Regions from separate parts of the Methylobacterium sp. Gmos3 genome, predicted to be linked through region 2. Evidence: predicted binding sites of a transcription regulator. Region 2 holds the regulator's gene; each other region holds the start of a gene.

Region 1 (5,841 bases), on a different contig from region 2:
GAGCGTCACCGCGTGCAGGATCGACACGTCGTCCTCAATCACCGCCGTGGAGCCGACCACGAGGCCGGTGGCATGGTCCAGGAACACGCCCCGGCCGATCCGCGCGGCGGGGTGGATGTCGCACTGGAACACCTCCGAGACCCGGCTCTGGAGGTAGAGGGCGAGGTCGCGCCGCCCCCGCGTCCACACATGGTGGGCGAGGCGGTGGGCCTGCAGGGCGTGGAAGCCCTTGAAGTACAGCACCGGCTCCAGGGCCCGCAGGGTCGCCGGGTCGCGGTCGATCACCGCCCCGATATCCGCACGGAAGGCGGCCCCGATGGAGGGGTCCGCCTGGATCGCCTCGTGGAAGGCGTGGGCGATCAGCTCTGCCGGCAGGGACGGGTGCCCGAGCCGGGCGGCGACCCGGTGCGCGACGGCTCCCTCCAGGGTCGGATGGTTGAGGATCGTCGCCACCATCAGGGAGGCGAGCTGCGGCTCGGTGCGTAGCACCTCCTCGGCCTCGTCCCGCACCCGCGACCAGACGGGATCGCAGACGGCGAGGTCCGTCTTGGTGAAGGCTGGACTTGCGCTCATGCTCCGCGCCCGTGCTGAATGGTCTCTCGGTGAATCCGGGTTTCGAAAGGGCGAGCCCTTTCGCGGGTGCAGGGCAGCGCCGTGCAGCGCACTACCCTGGCTCCCCGCCTACAGCGTGGTGCCCCACCCCGCCCGGATCAAGACCGGAACCCCCTCAGGGCTGGTCCGCGCCGGGCGCCTGTCACCCGGCGCGGACGAGGCCGAACCGGGTCTCGATGGCGGCCGTCAGCCGGTCGAGCATCACCGGCACGGGGATGTCCGACGTATCGACCTGGGCGGCGGCCCGGGCGTAGAGCGGCTCGCGGCTCGCCAGCACGGCCCGCAATTCCTGCATCGCGGAGGCGTGGTCGCCGGTGGTCGGCAGGTGTCCCTGCTCGCGCACGCGGTTCATGTGCTCCTCCGGCCGGGCGCGCAGCCAGACCGTGTAGAACGCCTGCAGCAGCAGATCGTAGGTCAGCGGCTCGGCGACGATGCCGCCGCTGGTCGCGAGGATGAGCGGGCCGGGATGCTCGGTGAGCCGCCGCAGGGCGGCCTGCTCCAGGCGGCGGTAGCCCTCCTGGCCGTAGATCGCGAAGATTTCCTGCACCGACAGGGCGTTCTCACGCTCGATCTCGGCGTTCAGCTCCACGAAGGTCCAGCCCAGGCGTTCCGCCGCGAGCTTGCCCAGCGTCGACTTGCCCGCGCCGCGCAGGCCGATCAGCGCCACCCGCGCCGCGCCGGAGGCCTCGTTGCGGTTGCCGCCGGACAGGATGTCCTTGGCCGCCGCGATCCGGCTCGGATCCGCCTGCGAGAGGAGATCGCGGATGAGGGGCCAATCGGGGCTGCTGTCGTCCCCGGTGATCAGGTCGTCGAGGCGCACGCCCATGGCGTTGGCGACCCGCCGCAGCAGGATGATGGAGACGTTGCCCTGCCCGCCTTCGAGCTGGGCGATGTAGCGCTCGGACAGGCCCGAGAGCTGGGACAGCACTTTTCGCGAGAGGCCCCGGACCGTGCGCGCATGGCGCACCCGGCGGCCGAGATCCGCGAGGAAGAGTGTCTCCTGTTCGATCACGCCGGCCATGGCGCCGTTCGCTTTCCTGCCGTTTTGGGACGCCGTTCCGCCCAGACGCCTGCGGCAGCCAAGCCTCCCGACAGGGATGGGCAGGGCCGACACGGACGATCCGTGCGAAACCAGCGTACCCTACCCCGATGAATTCGATATTGACGCCGTCGCCTCTCACGGGCGCATGGGCACCTGTCCGGCGCCGACCGCAGCGTCAGGCCTATGTGTTGCGGAACGACCCGATGGTCAAGCCTCGGGACCGATGCCGTGTGGGCAACGGGGTGTGCTTCTATTGCGATGGCAGGGCCGCCGCCTCCTGCAGCACGGGCGCTGCGGTGGCGGGACGCGGCGCGGCGGCGAGCGCCAGGAGCTTCGGCGACGGGCGCCGGGGCGGCAGCGGCACGGCGATGGCTTCCGCCACGGCGGCGGTGGCGGTCGCGGCAGGGGTTTCGGCCTGGGCGGCGGGCGACAGGCGAAGCTCGGTGAGGGCAGCGGGCGTCGCGGCGGCGACCTGCGCCGCGCCGCCGAAATCGTCCGGCCGCCGGGGCGGCAGGGGCACGTCCACCGTGGCGGTGGCAGTGGCGGGCGCGGCGCCCTGGGCCGGGGAGGAGGGATCGGTGGTCAGGCTCGCGAACTGCACCTGTGCGCCCCCGGCCAGGGCGGCGGGCCGGCGCGGCGGCAGCGGCACCTCCACCGCCTCGACCGGCGGCGGCTCGGCGGCGGCATAGGCCAGGGCGGCGTTCGCCTGGGCGGCCTCGGCCGGAGCGCGGCCGGTGAAGAGGCTCGCCAGGGCGCTGGCCGAGGCGGCCACGGGCGCCACGGTGGAAGCGACGACGGTCGGCACGCCCTGGCGCTTGGCGGCGTAATAATAGCCGCGGTTGTAGTACTGGTAGGCTTGGTGAATGTTGCCCTGCGCCGTGCGGTAGGCCCCCGCGAGGTAGGCCACGCCGTAGCGGAGGTTGGTCTCGGGGTCGTAGAGCCCCGCCGCGTCGCCGGTGTAGCCGAGCGCGCGGGCCGTGGCGTGCTTGATCTGCATGAGGCCCAGCGCGCTGCCGCCCTTGGCCTTGGGGTTGTAGTTGCTCTCGCGCTTGACGACGGCGTGCACGAAGCTCGCCGGCACTCCGTTGGCCTTGGCCTGCTGCTCGATCAACGCGTCGATGTTGTCGCGCGGCGTCTGTGCGAAGGCGGACGCTGGCGCGACCGCGATGGCGGCAGCGAGGAGAAGGCGGTGCATTCCGAGACCCGGTGCTGCTTGTTCTATGGTCAAGCTAGGTCACCGGGAAATGAGGCCGGAAAACGGCCCCGAGCCGGCGGAGTGGCGGCGGAAGGGGGACGCGGCCGGCGCTCTCCCGCCTTATGGCCCGGCCGCCGCCCCCTGTGCTCGCCCCGCCACAGGCACAGGCCCGGCCGGCATCAGTCTCCGGCCGCGACGCGGGCGACGATGCGGTCCGCGATGGCGTCGGGCGATTCGGCGATGCCGACGACGATGGCGTGCTCGTCGGGGCCGGGGGGTTCGAGCACGGCGAACTGGCTGTCCAGCAGGCCGGACGGCATGAAATGGCCGTGGCGCCCCGCGAGCCGGGCCGCGATCAGCGCTTTGTCGCCCTTCAGATAGACGATGCGCACCCGGCGGCTGCCGCCGGTGAGGACATCGCGGTAGGCCCGGCGCAGGGCCGAGCAGACGATGACGCCGGATTCGCCGGCCTCCAGCCGCTGGCGGATCCAGGCGGCGATCCGCGCGAGCCAGGGCGCGCGGTCCTCGTCGTCGAGGGCGATGCCCGCATGCATCTTCGCGACATGCTCCGGCGTGTGGAAACTGTCTCCGTCCACGAAGATCCAGCCCAGCCGCTCCGCCGCGAGGGCGGCGATGGTGCTCTTGCCCGAGCCCGACACTCCCATCACCACGAGAACCTGCCCGCCGTTCATGTGCTCACCGCCCGCGCCCCGAGGGCCGTCATTCTAGGGTGTGGATGCCGCGACCGCATCTCGCCTGCGCGCGGAACCACGACCCCTCCCCCGCGTTGGCCAGAACATTCCATGAACGAGACAGAGCAATGGCCAAGTCGACCGCGAAGGACTCCGCCCACTCGGAGAACCCGAAGACCGATCCCAAGGATGTCTCGAACCAGATCAAGGATCCGGATCAGTGGACAACCGGCGGCGAGCCGATGACCGGCGCGCAGGCCTCCTACCTGAAGACCCTGTCCGAGGAAGCCAAGGAGCCGGACGCCTTCGACGATTCCATCGATAAGGCCGAGGCCTCGAAGCGGATCGACTCCCTGCGGCAGAAGGCCGGGCATGCCTGATCGGCGATTGAAGGCGGCCGTGGGGGATCGCGTTAAGCCTGCGGCAATTCGCGGCCGCTATAGCTGAGGCCCGCTCCCGTCGCCGATCGATCGGAGGACGGGAGCCTGACGGTTTCGGAACGATGAGCGAGCGGACAGCGAGCGCGACCCAATCCTCCCTCCTCGGCCGCTTCCTGTGCGACGCGAGCGGGGCGACCGCCATCGAGTATGGGATGATTGGCGGATTGATCTTCGCCGTCATCGCAGGATCCCTCAAGCTCTACGGCGCGAAGCTCGACACCGTCTATGTGCAGATCGGCAGCACCATCGCGCAGGCGAATTGACCGGGCCGGTCTGATTCATCCTCTGGGAAACCGTGGGTTGTGAGGATGAAACGGCCGCATGGGCCGTGCGACAGGCAGTGTGGCCAGCCCGCTACGGACTCGCCGCTGCCCATGGGGTAGGCACGATCCCGGCCAGACCCATGGACATCGTCCGGATGCGCATAACCCCGATCTTCCTACTCGCCACGCTGGCGGTGTCGGGCTGCACGCTCCTGCCGGCGGCGGGTCCGACGGCCGACGCGATCCAGGCGGGGGCCGAGGTGCCGGATGCCGGCGGCGGCCTGCTCGCCCGCTACGAGATCATCGACGTCACCCCCGCCGTCATCGAGGCCCTGCGCGGACGCCCGCTCGACAGCCTGCTCGCCTCCTTCGGCGATCACCGCCCCTCCGCCGAGCCCGTCATCGGCATCGGCGACATGGTCGCCGTCTCGATCTGGGAGGCTGGCTCCGGCGGCCTGTTCTCCGGCCCCCTCGTCGCCGACCGCTTCTCCGCCGGCTCCAAATCCGCCCTCATCCCCGAGCAGCCCGTCGGGCGCGACGGCGCCATCTCCGTCCCCTATGCCGGCCGCATCTCCGTCGCCGGCCGCCGCCCGCAGGACGTGCAGGCGCTCATCGAGAACGAACTCGCCGGCAAGGCCATCCAGCCGCAGGTGCTCGTCTCCGTCACCAAGCCGATCTCGCAGACCGTCACCGTGACCGGCGAGGCCGTGGCCGGCGCCCGCCTGCCGCTCACCGGCCACGGCGACCGCCTGCTCGACGTGCTCGCCGCCGCCGGCGGCGTGCGCTCGCCGGTGTCGGAGACCTTCGTGCGGCTGTCGCGCGGCCCCGTGACGGCCACGGTGCCGCTGACGACGGTGGTGTCGAACCCGAAGGAGAACATCTACCTGCGGCCCAACGACGTGCTGACCCTGGTGCGCGACCCGCAGACCTTCCTGGCGGTGGGCGCGCTGGGCAACTCCACCGAACTGCCGTTCCAGGCGGACGGGATCACCCTGGCGCAGGCGCTGGCCAAGGCGCGGGGCCTGTCGGACTTCCAGGCCGACCCGGCGGGCACGTTCATCTTCCGGTTCGAGCCGGCGGCGATCGTGCGGCGCCTGGCGCCGGGCTCGAAGCTGACGGGCACGCCGCTGGTGCCGGTGGTGTACCGGATCGACATGCGCGACCCCAACAGCCTGTTCACCGCGCAGGCGTTCCGGATGCGCAACCGCGATCTGGTCTACGTGTCGAACGCGCCGTTCACCGAGGTCCAGAAGGTGCTGGGCGTCCTGTCCACCGTCACGGGGCCTGTGGCCTCCGCCGCAGCCGTGTACAGCTATTCGAAGTAGCGGGGGGATACGGAAAAGAAATCGCGTTCCGGCATCACCTCGCGTATGGGCTGCGGCTCTGGGGCCGGAGGCCCCGTCCGTAGCCTGCGATGAGGGTGCTGAGCAGAGCCCGATGAAAGCCGGACGTGTCGTCCCCGCCCGCGGGCTCCTCGCCGCCGCGTTGCTCGTGTCCAGCCTGTGCCTCGCCCGGCCAGCCTGCGCCGACGTGACCGTCGGCGTCGCCGTGCCGCGCTCGGGTCCCTACGTCGCCGTGGGCGAGCAGGTGCTGCGCG
Region 2 (5,841 bases):
CGACGGGAGACGACATCTTTGGTTTTCGGACTGGCGGGGGCGGCCGGCGGCGGCCGGGACCGGATTGCGGTGGAAAGCGCGGCGACGCAAGTTCGATCCCTGCCCGTCGTCGCGTCGGCGCGTTCCGCTGACGGCGACAGGGCATTGCTCCGCCCGCCGGGTCAAGTGCCTGGGGGTGAGATCACCCCAATCCCACCCCGAGACTGTCGCCCGGCCCACCGCGCGCGCTAAGCAACGGGCGGGCGCCTGCGGCATCGTGGGCGCGAGTCGCGGGCGGAATGGATGCAGCGGATCGGGGCGGGGATGGCGGCGGGGGCGACCACTCGCCTCCGCATCCCCGACCTTGCGCTCGGCGCCCTGCGCGGGCGCTTCCTGCACGCCCTCGCCCTCGAGGCCGGGCAGCGGCGGCTGTTTCCCTGGCTCGCCGTCGCGTTCGGCATCGGCATCCTCGTCTTCTTCGCCGCCGCCGATGGGCGGCCCTTTCTGCCCGCGCCTCTCCTGGCCGGGGCGGCCTGCCTCCTCCTCGCCGCCCGGCTCGGAGCGCGGCCCGGGGCGATGGCCCTGGCGCTCGCCCTCGGGTTCGCCTGCCTCGGCTTCGCCGCTGCCGCATGGCGGGTCGAGAGCGTGGCCGCGCCGATCCTCACGCGGACCATGGTCGCGCCGCTCACCGGGGTGATTGAGGGCTTGGACGAGCGCGAGGAGGGCGCGCGGCTCATCGTGCGCGTCGAGAGCTTCGGCGCCCTGCCGCCCGAGGCGCGCCCGCGCCGGGTGCGGGTGTCGTTCCGCAAGGCGCCGCCGCTCAGGCCGGGCGACACCGTGAGCGCCACGGCGCGGCTCCTGCCCCCACCGGAGGCGGCCCGGCCGGGGGGCTACGATTTCGCCCGCGACGCCTACTTCCAGGGGATCGGCGCGGTGGGCTCCCTGGTCGGGCCGATCACGGTCGCGCCGACGCCGGACCTGCCTCCCTCGCTCCGCTTCGCCGCCGCCCTCGACGAGGCCCGCAACGCCCTGACCCGCCGGATCGCCGGCAGCTTCGGCGGCCAGCCCGGCGCCGTCGCCGCCGCGCTCGTCACCGGCAAGCGGGGGCTGATCGGTCCGCAAGCCAACGATGCCCTGCGCGCGGCCGGCATCTACCACGTCGTCTCGATCTCCGGCCTGCACATGGTGCTGGCGGCGGGGGTCGTCTTCTGGCTGATCCGGGCGGTCCTCGCCCTCGTGCCCCATTGCGCCCTGTTCTGGCCGATCAAGAAGATCGCGGCGGGGGCGGCCATGGCGGGCGCCACCGCCTATTGCGCCTTCTCCGGCTGGGACATCGCCGCGGAGCGCAGCCTGCTGATGACGCTGATCATGCTCGGTGCGATCCTCGTGGACCGGCCGGCGCTCTCGATGCGCAATCTCGCCCTCGCCGCCCTCGTCGGCCTCGCGCGGGAGCCCGAGGCCCTGCTCGGACCCAGCTTCCAGATGTCCTTCGGCGCAGTGGCGGGCCTCGTCGCCTGCGCCCGGCTCATCGATGGGCGGCTGTTCCTCACGCCCGGCGCGGGACGCCTCGGGCGGACCCTGGGCCTCGTCGCCAGAGGCATCGTCGGCACCCTCGCCACGACCCTCGTCGCCCAGGTCGCGACCGCCCCGTTCGCGACCTACCATTTCCAGACGGTGCAGCCCTTCGGCGTGCTCGGCAACGCGCTGACCCTGCCCCTCGTTTCCCTGGTGGTGATGCCCTGCGCCGTCCTCGGCACGCTCACCTATCCGTTCGCCCTCGACCGGCCGGTCTGGTGGGTGATGGGGCAGGCGGTGGCCGGGATGCTCGCCGTCTCGGAATGGATCGCCGGGTTCGGCCGCTCCGTCCTCGTGGTGCCGGCCTTCGGCACGGGAGCCCTGCTCCTGCTCGCGGCGGCGCTCCTCATCGCGACGCTTCCCATCTCGAACCTGCGCCGCCTCGCCCTGCTGCCGGCCCTGGCGGGCCTGGCCTTCGCGGCCCTGCCGCACCGGCAGGATCTCTACATCGACCGCCAAGGCGCGGGCGCGGCCCTGCGCGGGGCCGACGGGCGCCTCGTGGTGCTCGGCAAGCCGCCCGCCTTCGTGCTGGAACAATGGCTGAAGGCCGATGGCGACGGCCGGCGGGCCGGCGACCTCCTGGCCGCGCCCCCGCCGGGCCGCTGCGACCGTCTCGGCTGCACCGCCCGCCTGCCGGATGGCCGGGCCGTCGCCCTGGTGAAGGACAGGCGCGCCTTCCCGGAGGATTGCGCCCGCGCCGCCCTCATCGTCACCGCGCTGCGGGCACCGCCGGACTGCGCGGCGCCGCTGGTCATCGACCGGCGACGCCTCGCGGAGGGGGGCGCCGTCTCGGTGAGGCTGGACGGCGACGCCCTGGTTCCAACCTATGCCCACGCGGCGAGCCGTGCGCCGCCATGGCGTTCGGGCCGGGAGCCGGAGCCCCCTTCGGATCAGTAGCGGCGGACGAGGCTCACGAGGCGACCCTGGATCCGCACCCGGTCGGGGCCGAGGACGCGGGTCTCGTAGGCCGGGTTCGCCGCTTCGAGGGCGATGGAGGAGCCGCGCCGACGCAGGCGCTTGAGGGTCGCCTCCTCGTCGTCGATCAGGGCGACGATGATGTCGCCGGTATTGGCGGTTTCCTGCTTGCGGATGACGACGAGGTCGCCATCGAGGATGCCGGCATCGACCATCGAGTCGCCGCGCACCTCAAGAGCGTAATGCTCGCCGCCGGCCAGGAAGTCCGGCGACATGGTGACGGTGTGGCTCTGGCTCTGGATCGCCGCGATGGGCGTGCCCGCCGCGATGCGCCCCATGACCGGGATCGCGACGCCCCGGAACTCCTCATAGGCCCGAGGCTGAGGCGTCGCGGCCGGCGGCAGCTTGGCGAGCCCGCCCTCGACGACGCTCGGGGTGAAGCGCCGGGGCTCGGGCGCCGCAGCCGCCGCCGCCTCGGCCGCCTCCGGCCCGCGCCCCAGAGCGTCGGGCAGGCGAATCACCTCGATGGCCCGCGCCCGGTTCGGCAGGCGGCGCAGGAAGCCGCGCTCTTCCAGGGCGGTGATGAGGCGGTGAATGCCGGATTTCGACTTCAGATCGAGGGCATCCTTCATCTCATCGAAGGACGGCGGCACGCCGCATTCCTGCATCCGCTGCTGGATGAAGCGCAGGAGGTCCAGCTGCTTGCGCGTGAGCATCGTTCGGGTCTCGCAAAGTGGCGGCGGTCGCACGGAAACAAATCGCGAACACGTTAAGCGTTCCGCAAGTGTTCCGCAAGAGACAAGCTTGGCCTTGCGTCGGTTCGTAGGGCGATGCCGGCTCACCCGAACGCTATCGGACCGTCCGAGCCGCTCTCATAGGTCACGGCAGGAGCTTGAGCGGGTCGTGTCCACTAGCGTGGTGTCGCTCGCCGAGAGCCACCACGATCACCGGCTTTGGCCGGGACGCCCAGGCAGGCCAGCACGGCGGGCTCGGCCGTGTCCATCAGGGTCGCGAGCCTTGGCATCTCGGGCCGGAGTTTGATCGGCCGCCCGTCGCCATGGCTGGCGGGCCGCCTCCGCGTCGTCCTGGGCCAATGCGGTGGCGATGGGGGCCGAGACGACGAGCTCGACCCCGCGCAAGCCGCGCCAAGTTCGCATCGCCGCCGCCAGGGAGCGACGACACACGCACCGGACCGGCACCGGCGCGACGCCTGGTCTTAGGCGGCAGTGGCCTCCGCCGGGGGCTGTTCCTCGGCTTGCGCATCGAGGAGCGTCTGCCAGCTGAGTTGCGAGGCGAGGTGGAGCACGATCGCCCCCAACCAACCGCGAGCGTGGAATTCGGCCACCACGTCGGCCGGAAGGGCGCGGAACGCCGCTTCATCGACCAGCTGGAAGCCCGTCAGCGTGGAACTCACCGGGGGGATCTCACCGGTCGCCGTGACGGCGGATGTCGTCAGCCGCAGTTCGGCCGAACGGGGCACCAGCAGGCGGTGTTCCAGCAAGGCGGCCGAGAAACTGCGGGTGGCTTCGTACTCGGCTGCATAGGCCTTGCTCAATGCCATCGCCGCCTGAGCCCGGGGCGTCGGCGCGCCGGCCTCGTCGAACAGCCGGTCCGTCGTCTCGCCATCGGCCTCCGGGACGATCAGCGAACTGGTCGTATCGACGCCGAGCATCGCCGGCCCGTCACCCGCCTGCACGGCGATGAACGGATAGCGCCGCAGATAGGCCGGGATGTAGAGGCCGGGACGCCACACGCCCGCCTTGTCGATGAGCAGGTTGCGCCCCGCTGACAGCCCGCTCAAGGCCAGGGGCAGAGCATCCTCGGCTTGGGCGAAGACGATCGGCATGACGCGCCCCGCCGCGGCGAATTCTGCCACGGTGAGGGGAATCGCAACGGCTTCGGCCGCGAAGCCGAAATGCCCTTCGCGCCGAACCCCGAGCGTACGATGCTCCGGGAATCGGACCACGTCCGGCTTGCCGTAGAACAGCGGCGGCACCTGAGACGCGGGCGAATTGGTGGTTGCGGAGTTGGCCATCGGTTCGTTCTCAGATGTGAAGGACGTCAGTCCAGCATCCCGCCGGACCTGGATGGAGAGCTTCCAGAAGCCGCAATCCGGCAGCGGGAGGAGGCGCGCGGTCTTCAGCCCCCCGCCTCTCGGCTCAGGATCGGGGGCGTCCTGGCCCTGAACGGAACGAGCGGGCTGGGGGCCGAACCCGTCGTCGCTGGCGTCAGCGGGGCTTGATGGCTGCGTCGAGGGCGGCCGAAAATCCCCGGAAGGAGAAAGGCACGTTCACGGTGCGGCGGGCGCCATCCTCGAAGCTCAGGGTGCCGGTTCCGGTCGCGGTCCGCAGGGCGAGCTCGAAATCCTTGTCAGCCTCGACCTCCGCGAAACAGCCCGAGCCGCACCGCTTGAACTCGAGGGGAACGGCCTTCGCTTTCTCTCCCGCCTGGACCTTCGCACCAGCGGGCAGCCAGACCCCGGCCGGCAATTGGACGGCCACGCGGAGAGGGCCATCGGCCGCGAGGCGGCCGATGGCCATGATCGCGATCAGGCCTCCCGGTTGACCGTTCTGCCCCTGCACCTGGATCGTCTGGGTCGCTTCGCAGATCTTGGCCGCGTTGGGCGGGGTCACGCAGCGCACCAGCCAATCCTGATAGGTGGCCGTGGTCACCTGCGGATCGCCAGCCTCCCCGGTCCCGCCGAGGTTCGGAACGGCGCCCTGATTGGCCTTCGCGGCCGCAGGCGCATCAGGAGCCGCCAGCGACGGGCCAGCCCCGATCGCGGCTGAAAGGCTCACCCCGACAGCCATTCCCCGCGCCGTCGCACGCATTGCGCGCTTCATCGTCCAAACCATCATATCGAACGTCTTCCACCTTGGAATACTGGCGACCGCTCGCGACCTGCAGTGGGTCGGCACCCAAGGATCGACACCTCACAGGGTTCGCCCGACCGCATAACAAGAGCATTTCCCCAATTGCCTGGGTAATGGAAACCCCCCGCTGCAGAAATTTCGTCGAAATCGGTATACCGCCGCAGGTTTATCCCGATATTCAGAGAAACTATACAATCTTGAATTGTCTTCCATTCAAGATGCAACGCGAACTTCAAATCCGAAGCTGCTGGCGTATCCCTGAATCCGGACCGGGATTCGACTTCGTCGATCAGTTTTCACGCCGCCAGCATCACCGCTCTCACAAGTGCAGAGAAGAACGCCAGGACACCGGACCCCGCCCAAATGGGACGGATACCTGCATTGCCCTGCTTCGCTTGCGAATAGGGGAGACCCGGCCTGACTGCGTTCCCCGGGAACCGCTCTGGAAAGACCGGCGACGAGCTTCCGTCGCCGGCCTCACGTCCTCAGAACCGGTGCG
Region 3 (5,841 bases), on a different contig from region 2:
GTGGCGCTCTTGCGGGCGACCTCCTTCTCCTGGCGGCGGCGCAGGCGCTCCTCCGCCCGGTCGATCACCCAATCGAGGAGCTTGTTCGCCTGGGCCGGGGAGGCGGCGAGCCAGTGGTCGAAGGCATCGCGCACCGCCGTCTCGACGATGCGCTGCGCCTCGACGGTGGCGAGCTTGTCCTTGGTCTGGCCCTGGAATTCCGGCTCGCGGATGAAGACCGACAGCATGGAGGCGCAGGTCGCCATCACGTCGTCGGTGGTGACGGCCGTCATGCGCTTCGCCTGGTTCACCCGCTCGGCATGTTCGCGCAGGCCCCGGAGCAGGGCGACCCGCAGGCCCGCCTCGTGGGTGCCGCCCTCCGGCGTCGGGATCGTGTTGCAGTACGAATGCGAGACGCCGTCATCGGCGACCGTCCAGGCCACGGCCCATTCGAGGGAGCCGTGCGAACCGGGCTTCGTCACCTTGCCGGCGAACACCTTGTCGAGGACGAGTTCCTTCCCCTCGATGTCCCGGGCGAGATAGTCCGACAGGCCGCCGGGGAAGCGGTGCACCGCCTCGGCGGGCACATCCTCCATGCCCTCGACCAGGGAGGGGGCACATTTCCAGCGGATTTCGACGCCGCCGAACAGGTAGGCCTTCGAGCGGGCCATCTTGAACAGGCGGCGGGGGTCGAACTTCAGCGAGCCGAAGATCTGCGCGTCCGGGTGGAAGCGCACCCGCGTCCCGCGCCGGTTCTGCACCCGCCCGACGATTTCCAGCGCACCCTGCGAATGCCCGCGCGAGAAGCACTGGCGGTAGAGAGTCTGGTTGCGGGCGACCTCGACCTCCAGCACGTCCGAGAGGGCGTTCACCACCGAGATGCCGACGCCGTGCAGGCCGCCGGAGGTCTCGTAGACCTTCGAATCGAACTTACCGCCCGCGTGCAGGGTGGTCATGATGACTTCGAGGGCCGACTTGCCCGGAAACTTCGGGTGCGGGTCGACGGGGATGCCGCGCCCGTTATCGGTCACGACGAGGAAACCGCCCTCCTCGAGCTCCACCTCGATGAAGCTCGCATGGCCGGCGACCGCCTCGTCCATGGAATTGTCGATCACCTCCGCAAAGAGGTGGTGCAGGGCGCGCTCGTCCGTGCCGCCGATATACATGCCCGGCCGGCGCCGGACCGGCTCCAGGCCTTCCAGCACCTCGATGTCGGAGGCGGTGTAGCCCGCCTCCGGGGAGGCCGCCGCCAGCGTGACGGGCGAGGCGGCTTCGGTCAGCCGACGCTTGGGCTCGGCGACGGGCAAGGGCTTGCCCTTGCCGGCGAAGAGATCGCGGGCCGGATCGCTCACGCGGCCACTCCCACGCGCAGCAGGAGCGACCGAACCGGGGGAAGCTTTGCGTCTGGGAGCATGCGCCTTCATCTCGCCAGCATAACGGAACAAAACATAAACATCAAAGCCACCGTAGCGGGATCGGCGGCCTTTCTGACATGCTGCGGTGCGGCGCGCGAGCACCCCACGCATCCGAAGCGAGCCCGACAGGGTGGACCGCCAAGGTTAACGTTCCGGGAACGCCGGAACCTGAATGGACACAAGGCGTTACCTGGGGTGATCACCCTCCGACCCTGGAGTGCGCCGATGCCGAGCGACGCGACTGAAGCCCGTCACCTCGACCTCATTCGATTCGAGCACGCGGCAGGCACTGCTTTCGGTTGCCTCGACGAGGACGAGGGCCGACCCGCCCCGTTCGTCATCGCTCCCGCCGCCATCGCCGTCGCCACCCTTGCGACGGCTTTCGCCGCCACGATCTCGTACCTGATCTGAGCCCTGTGGGTGGCGGGCCTCAGCCCGCCGCCTTCTTCTTCGGCGCGGCCTTCTTGACGGCCGGCTTCTTGGCCGGCGCCTTCGCCTTCTCGCCATCGGGCTTGCGCGGCGTCGCCTTCTTGCGGGCGGGCGCCTTCTTGCCGCCGCCCGCCTCGCGCTTCGCCGCGATCAGCTTCAGCGCCTCCTCTAAGGTCAGGGCCTCGGCATTCGCGCTCTTGGGCAGGGTCGCGTTCACATTGCCATCGGTGACGTAGGGTCCGTAGCGGCCCGCCTTCACCACGATGTCCTTGCCGCTCTCCGCGTCCTTGCCGAGCGAACGGCCGGGATCGCCCGCCGGGCGACCGCGCCCGCCGCCCTGCTCCTTGGCGACGATGAGGTCGATGGCCCGGTTGCCGCCGATCTCGAGCACGTCGTCGTCTCGGCCGAGATTGGCGTAGGTCCGCCCGTGCTGCACGTAAGGCCCGAACCGCCCGATGCCCGCCAGGATCGGCTCACCGGTCTCCGGGTGCCGCGCGATCTCACGGGGCAGCGAGAGCAGGGCCAGCGCCTTCTCCAGCGTCACATCCCCGGGGGAGAGCCCCTTCGGCAGGGAGGAGCGCTTCGGCTTCTCCGCGCCCTTCTCGGCGCTGGCCTCACCGAGCTGGATGAACGGCCCGAACCGGCCGTCACGCACCGTCACCGGCAGGTTGGTGGCGGGGTCGTTGCCGAGCACCCGCACCCCCGGCTGGCCGCCGTCGGTGGAGGAGCCGTCGCCCTCACCGTTGACGCCCGTGGCCGACAATTGCCGCGTGTAGGTGCATTCGGGATAGTTCGAGCAGCCGACGAAGGCGCCGAACTTGCCGAGCTTCAGCGAGAGTTGGCCCTCGCCGCAATTCGGGCAGGCGCGGGGGTCCTTGCCCTCGCCCCGGTCGGGGAAGATGTGCGGCCCGAGCAGACCGTTCAGGGCTTCCAGCACCTCCGCGACGCGCAACTCCTTCGTCTCGCCGATGGCGGCCGAGAAGTCGCGCCAGAAGTCGCGCAGCACCTGCCGCCAGTCGATCTCGGCGTTCGAGACGCGGTCGAGCTGCTCTTCGAGGTCGGCGGTGAAATCGTACTCGACGTAGCGGCGGAAGAAGCTTTCGAGGAAGCCCGTCACGAGCCGCCCCTTGTCCTCCGGCTGAAGCCGCTTCTTCTCGATCTTGACGTATTCGCGGTCGCGCAGGGTCTGCAACACCGCCGCGTAGGTGGACGGGCGGCCGATGCCGAGCTCCTCCATGCGCTTCACGAGGCTCGCCTCGGAATAGCGCGGCGGCGGCTCGGTGAAGTGCTGCGTGGAGGCGATCTTCTCGCGGCGCAGGGAATCGCCCGCCTCCATCTTCGGCAGGCGGCGGCTCTCCTCGTCCTCCTCGTCGTCCTTGCCCTCTTGATAAAGCGCGAGGAAGCCGTCGAACTTCACCACCTGCCCGGTGGCGCGCAGCTCGATCCGGCGCCCGCCCGCAATGGCGTGGACATCGACCGTGGTGCGCTCCAGCTCGGCCGATTCCATCTGGCTCGCCATGGTGCGGGTCCAGATCAGGTCGTAGAGCTTGGCCTGCTCCGGTTCGAGGTAGCGGGCGACGTCCTTCGGCCGACGCCCCATGTCGGTGGGGCGCACCGCCTCGTGCGCCTCCTGGGCGTTCTTCGCCTTCACGCTGTACTTGCGCGGGGCGCCGGGCACGTAGCGATCACCGAACTCGCGAGCGATCACCTTCCGGGCATCGGCGATGGCCTCCGGCGCCATGTCGACGCCGTCCGTCCGCATGTAGGTGATGATGCCGACCGTCTCGCCGCCGACATCGACGCCCTCGTAGAGGCGCTGGGCGACGCGCATCGTCTGGGCCGGCGCCATCCCGAGCTTGCGGGAGGCCTCCTGCTGCAACGTGGAGGTGGTGAAGGGCGGCTGCGGATGGCGCTTGGCCGGCTTGGCCTCGATGCTCGCCACCTGGAACGTGGCCGCTTCGAGGGCGGCCTTGAAGGCGGCGGCCTCCTCGGCATTGCCGACGTCGAGGCGCTGGATGCGCTTCCCGTCCGCGCCGACGAGCCTTGCCTCGAAGGTCGCGCCGTCCTTGGTCGCGAGCGTCGCGATGATGGACCAATATTCGCGGGGCTTGAACGCCTCGATCTCCATCTCCCGCTCGACCACGAGGCGCAGGGCGACCGACTGCACCCGGCCCGCCGACTTGGCGCCGGGGAGCTTGCGCCAGAGGACCGGCGAGAGATTGAAGCCGACGAGGTAATCGAGGGCGCGGCGGGCGAGATAGGCATCGACCAACGCCTGATCGATCTGGCGCGGCTTGCGCATCGCCTGCTCGACGGAGGATTTGGTGATGGCGTTGAAGGTCACGCGCTCGACCGGCACGCCCTTCAGCACCTTGCGGGCGTTCAGCGCTTCCAGGACGTGCCAGGAGATCGCCTCGCCCTCGCGATCCGGGTCGGTGGCGAGGATCAGCTTCTCGGCGCCCTTGACCGCCTTGGCGATCTCGCTGACCCGCTTCGAGCCGCGATCCTCCAACTCCCAGACCATGTGGAAGTCCTGCTCGGGATCGACCGAGCCGTCCTTCGCGGGAAGGTCGCGGATATGGCCGAAGGAGGCGATCACCTCGTAGTCGCGGCCGAGATACTTGTTGATCGTCTTGGCCTTGGCCGGCGACTCGACGACGACGACTTTCATCCAGAACCCTCTGCCCCCTCGAAGGGGCCGCGGCGCGACGGATTGTTCGGAATGCGAACGAACCCGCCGCCGGCCGGGACCTCGCGGGGCGGAGAAGTGGGTGAGCGGCGGCGGGTTGTCAAATGACGGCGCCTGCGCACTCTGCCGCCGACCGTTGCGCCAGCCATTTCCTCCGCCGTCATCGCGAGGCGGAGCCGAAGCAATCCAGAGCGCGACTCCTCAGGATCAGGCGGAGCCGACTGGATTGCTTCGCTCCGCTCGCAATGACGGCGCGTTACCTGAGGCAGTCGAACGGAAACGGAATCAGATCCCCGCGTACCATTCGTAGCCGCGATCCTCCCAATAGCCGCCCTTGCCGTCGCCGAAGCCGGCGAGCGACGAGACCATCTCGACCCGCATCACGTATTTGGCGTTCTTGTAGCCGAGCTGGCGCTCCACCCGCAGGCGCAGCGGTGCGCCGTTGGAGACGGGCAGCGCCTTCCCGTTGAGGTCGTAGGCGAGAATCGTCTGCGGGTTGAACGCATCGAACAGGTCGATGCTCTCGTAGTAGCGGATCGGGCGGCGCCCATCCGTGGCGTCGGGGTCTTTCTCGCCGTCGGAAGCGGCGCCGGTCGGCGAGCCGCCCCAATCGTCCGCCGCCGCGAGCTGGACATAGGCGGCATGCGCCTCGCGCACCGTGTTCGGGTGGCTCGGCTGCACCCAGGCCCCATCGTCGCTGGCATATTCGAGGGTGTCGGCGCAGTGCAGCACCGCGTAGCGGGCCTGCGGCTTCAGTCCGGCCCGCTTCAGCACCTCGGACAGGGGCACGCCCGACCATTTGCCGATGCAGCTCCATCCCTCGACGCAATCGTGCCGGGTGATCTGCGTCCGAGAGGGCAGGGCGCGCAGGTCCGCGAGGCTCAAGGAGAGCGGCGTGTCCACGAGCCCGTCGACCTTCAGCTTGAACTCGGAAAAGTTCTTCGCGGCCAGCGTCTTGTAGGCGGTGTCCGGCGGATCGATCGAGCCGTTCGGCTTGAACCAGGGCGAGATCATCGATTCGGGGAATTCCCGCGCCGTGGTCATGCCCGACATCAGCAGGCGCTGGACGTAGAGGTTCGCATCCTCCCCGATGGAGAGGGTGCGGCGGCCCGTGTCGGTCCCGGCGAAGCGGTCGCAGCCGCCGAGCAGGGAGGCCCCGGCGAGGCCGGCGGTTGCGGTGAGGAGGCGTCGGCGGTGCAGAATCATCGGGCTTCCTCCCCGGCAGGGCGAACCTTGCCGATGCTGAACCAGCCGGTGATCATCCCGCGCAGGTTGTTGACGACGCCCGAGACCAGCACGAGCACGAGGTGGACCACCACGAACAGGACG

Evidence for each region. The regulator LexA, encoded in region 2, represses DNA repair genes until DNA is damaged. The targets are predictions, from matches to a motif close to TGTTCNNNNTGTGTTCNG.
Region 1: ACS5Q7_RS14925 (DUF3072 domain-containing protein) is a predicted target of LexA. The motif match lies at 3,642-3,659, and genes of this name have one in related genera.
Region 3: parE (DNA topoisomerase IV subunit B) is a predicted target of LexA. The motif match lies at 1,417-1,434, and genes of this name have one in related genera.

The regions. Positions count from the first base shown of each region.
Region 1 is NZ_JBWJYL010000006.1:363,194-369,034, reverse strand. Features, by position in the region: gene cysE (serine O-acetyltransferase) at 1-573, opposite strand, end outside; gene ACS5Q7_RS14940 (helix-turn-helix transcriptional regulator) at 755-1,633, opposite strand; gene ACS5Q7_RS14935 (lytic transglycosylase domain-containing protein) at 1,905-2,849, opposite strand; gene ACS5Q7_RS14930 (gluconokinase) at 3,029-3,541, opposite strand; gene ACS5Q7_RS14925 (DUF3072 domain-containing protein) at 3,670-3,921, shown strand; gene ACS5Q7_RS14920 (Flp family type IVb pilin) at 4,044-4,244, shown strand; gene ACS5Q7_RS14915 (polysaccharide biosynthesis/export family protein) at 4,400-5,569, shown strand; gene ACS5Q7_RS14910 (branched-chain amino acid ABC transporter substrate-binding protein) at 5,682-5,841, shown strand, end outside.
Region 2 is NZ_JBWJYL010000001.1:323,480-329,320, forward strand. Features, by position in the region: gene gltX (glutamate--tRNA ligase) at 1-16, opposite strand, end outside; gene ACS5Q7_RS01635 (ComEC/Rec2 family competence protein) at 283-2,451, shown strand; gene lexA (transcriptional repressor LexA) at 2,445-3,185, opposite strand; partial or broken gene ACS5Q7_RS01645 (IS256 family transposase) at 3,428-3,590, opposite strand; gene ACS5Q7_RS01650 (SapC family protein) at 3,686-4,504, opposite strand; gene ACS5Q7_RS01655 (invasion associated locus B family protein) at 4,698-5,387, opposite strand; gene ACS5Q7_RS01660 (autotransporter-associated beta strand repeat-containing protein) at 5,828-5,841, opposite strand, start outside.
Region 3 is NZ_JBWJYL010000004.1:81,769-87,609, reverse strand. Features, by position in the region: gene parE (DNA topoisomerase IV subunit B) at 1-1,331, opposite strand, end outside; gene ACS5Q7_RS09340 (hypothetical protein) at 1,620-1,805, shown strand; gene topA (type I DNA topoisomerase) at 1,825-4,494, opposite strand; gene ACS5Q7_RS09330 (molybdopterin-dependent oxidoreductase) at 4,798-5,718, opposite strand; gene ACS5Q7_RS09325 (cytochrome b/b6 domain-containing protein) at 5,715-5,841, opposite strand, start outside.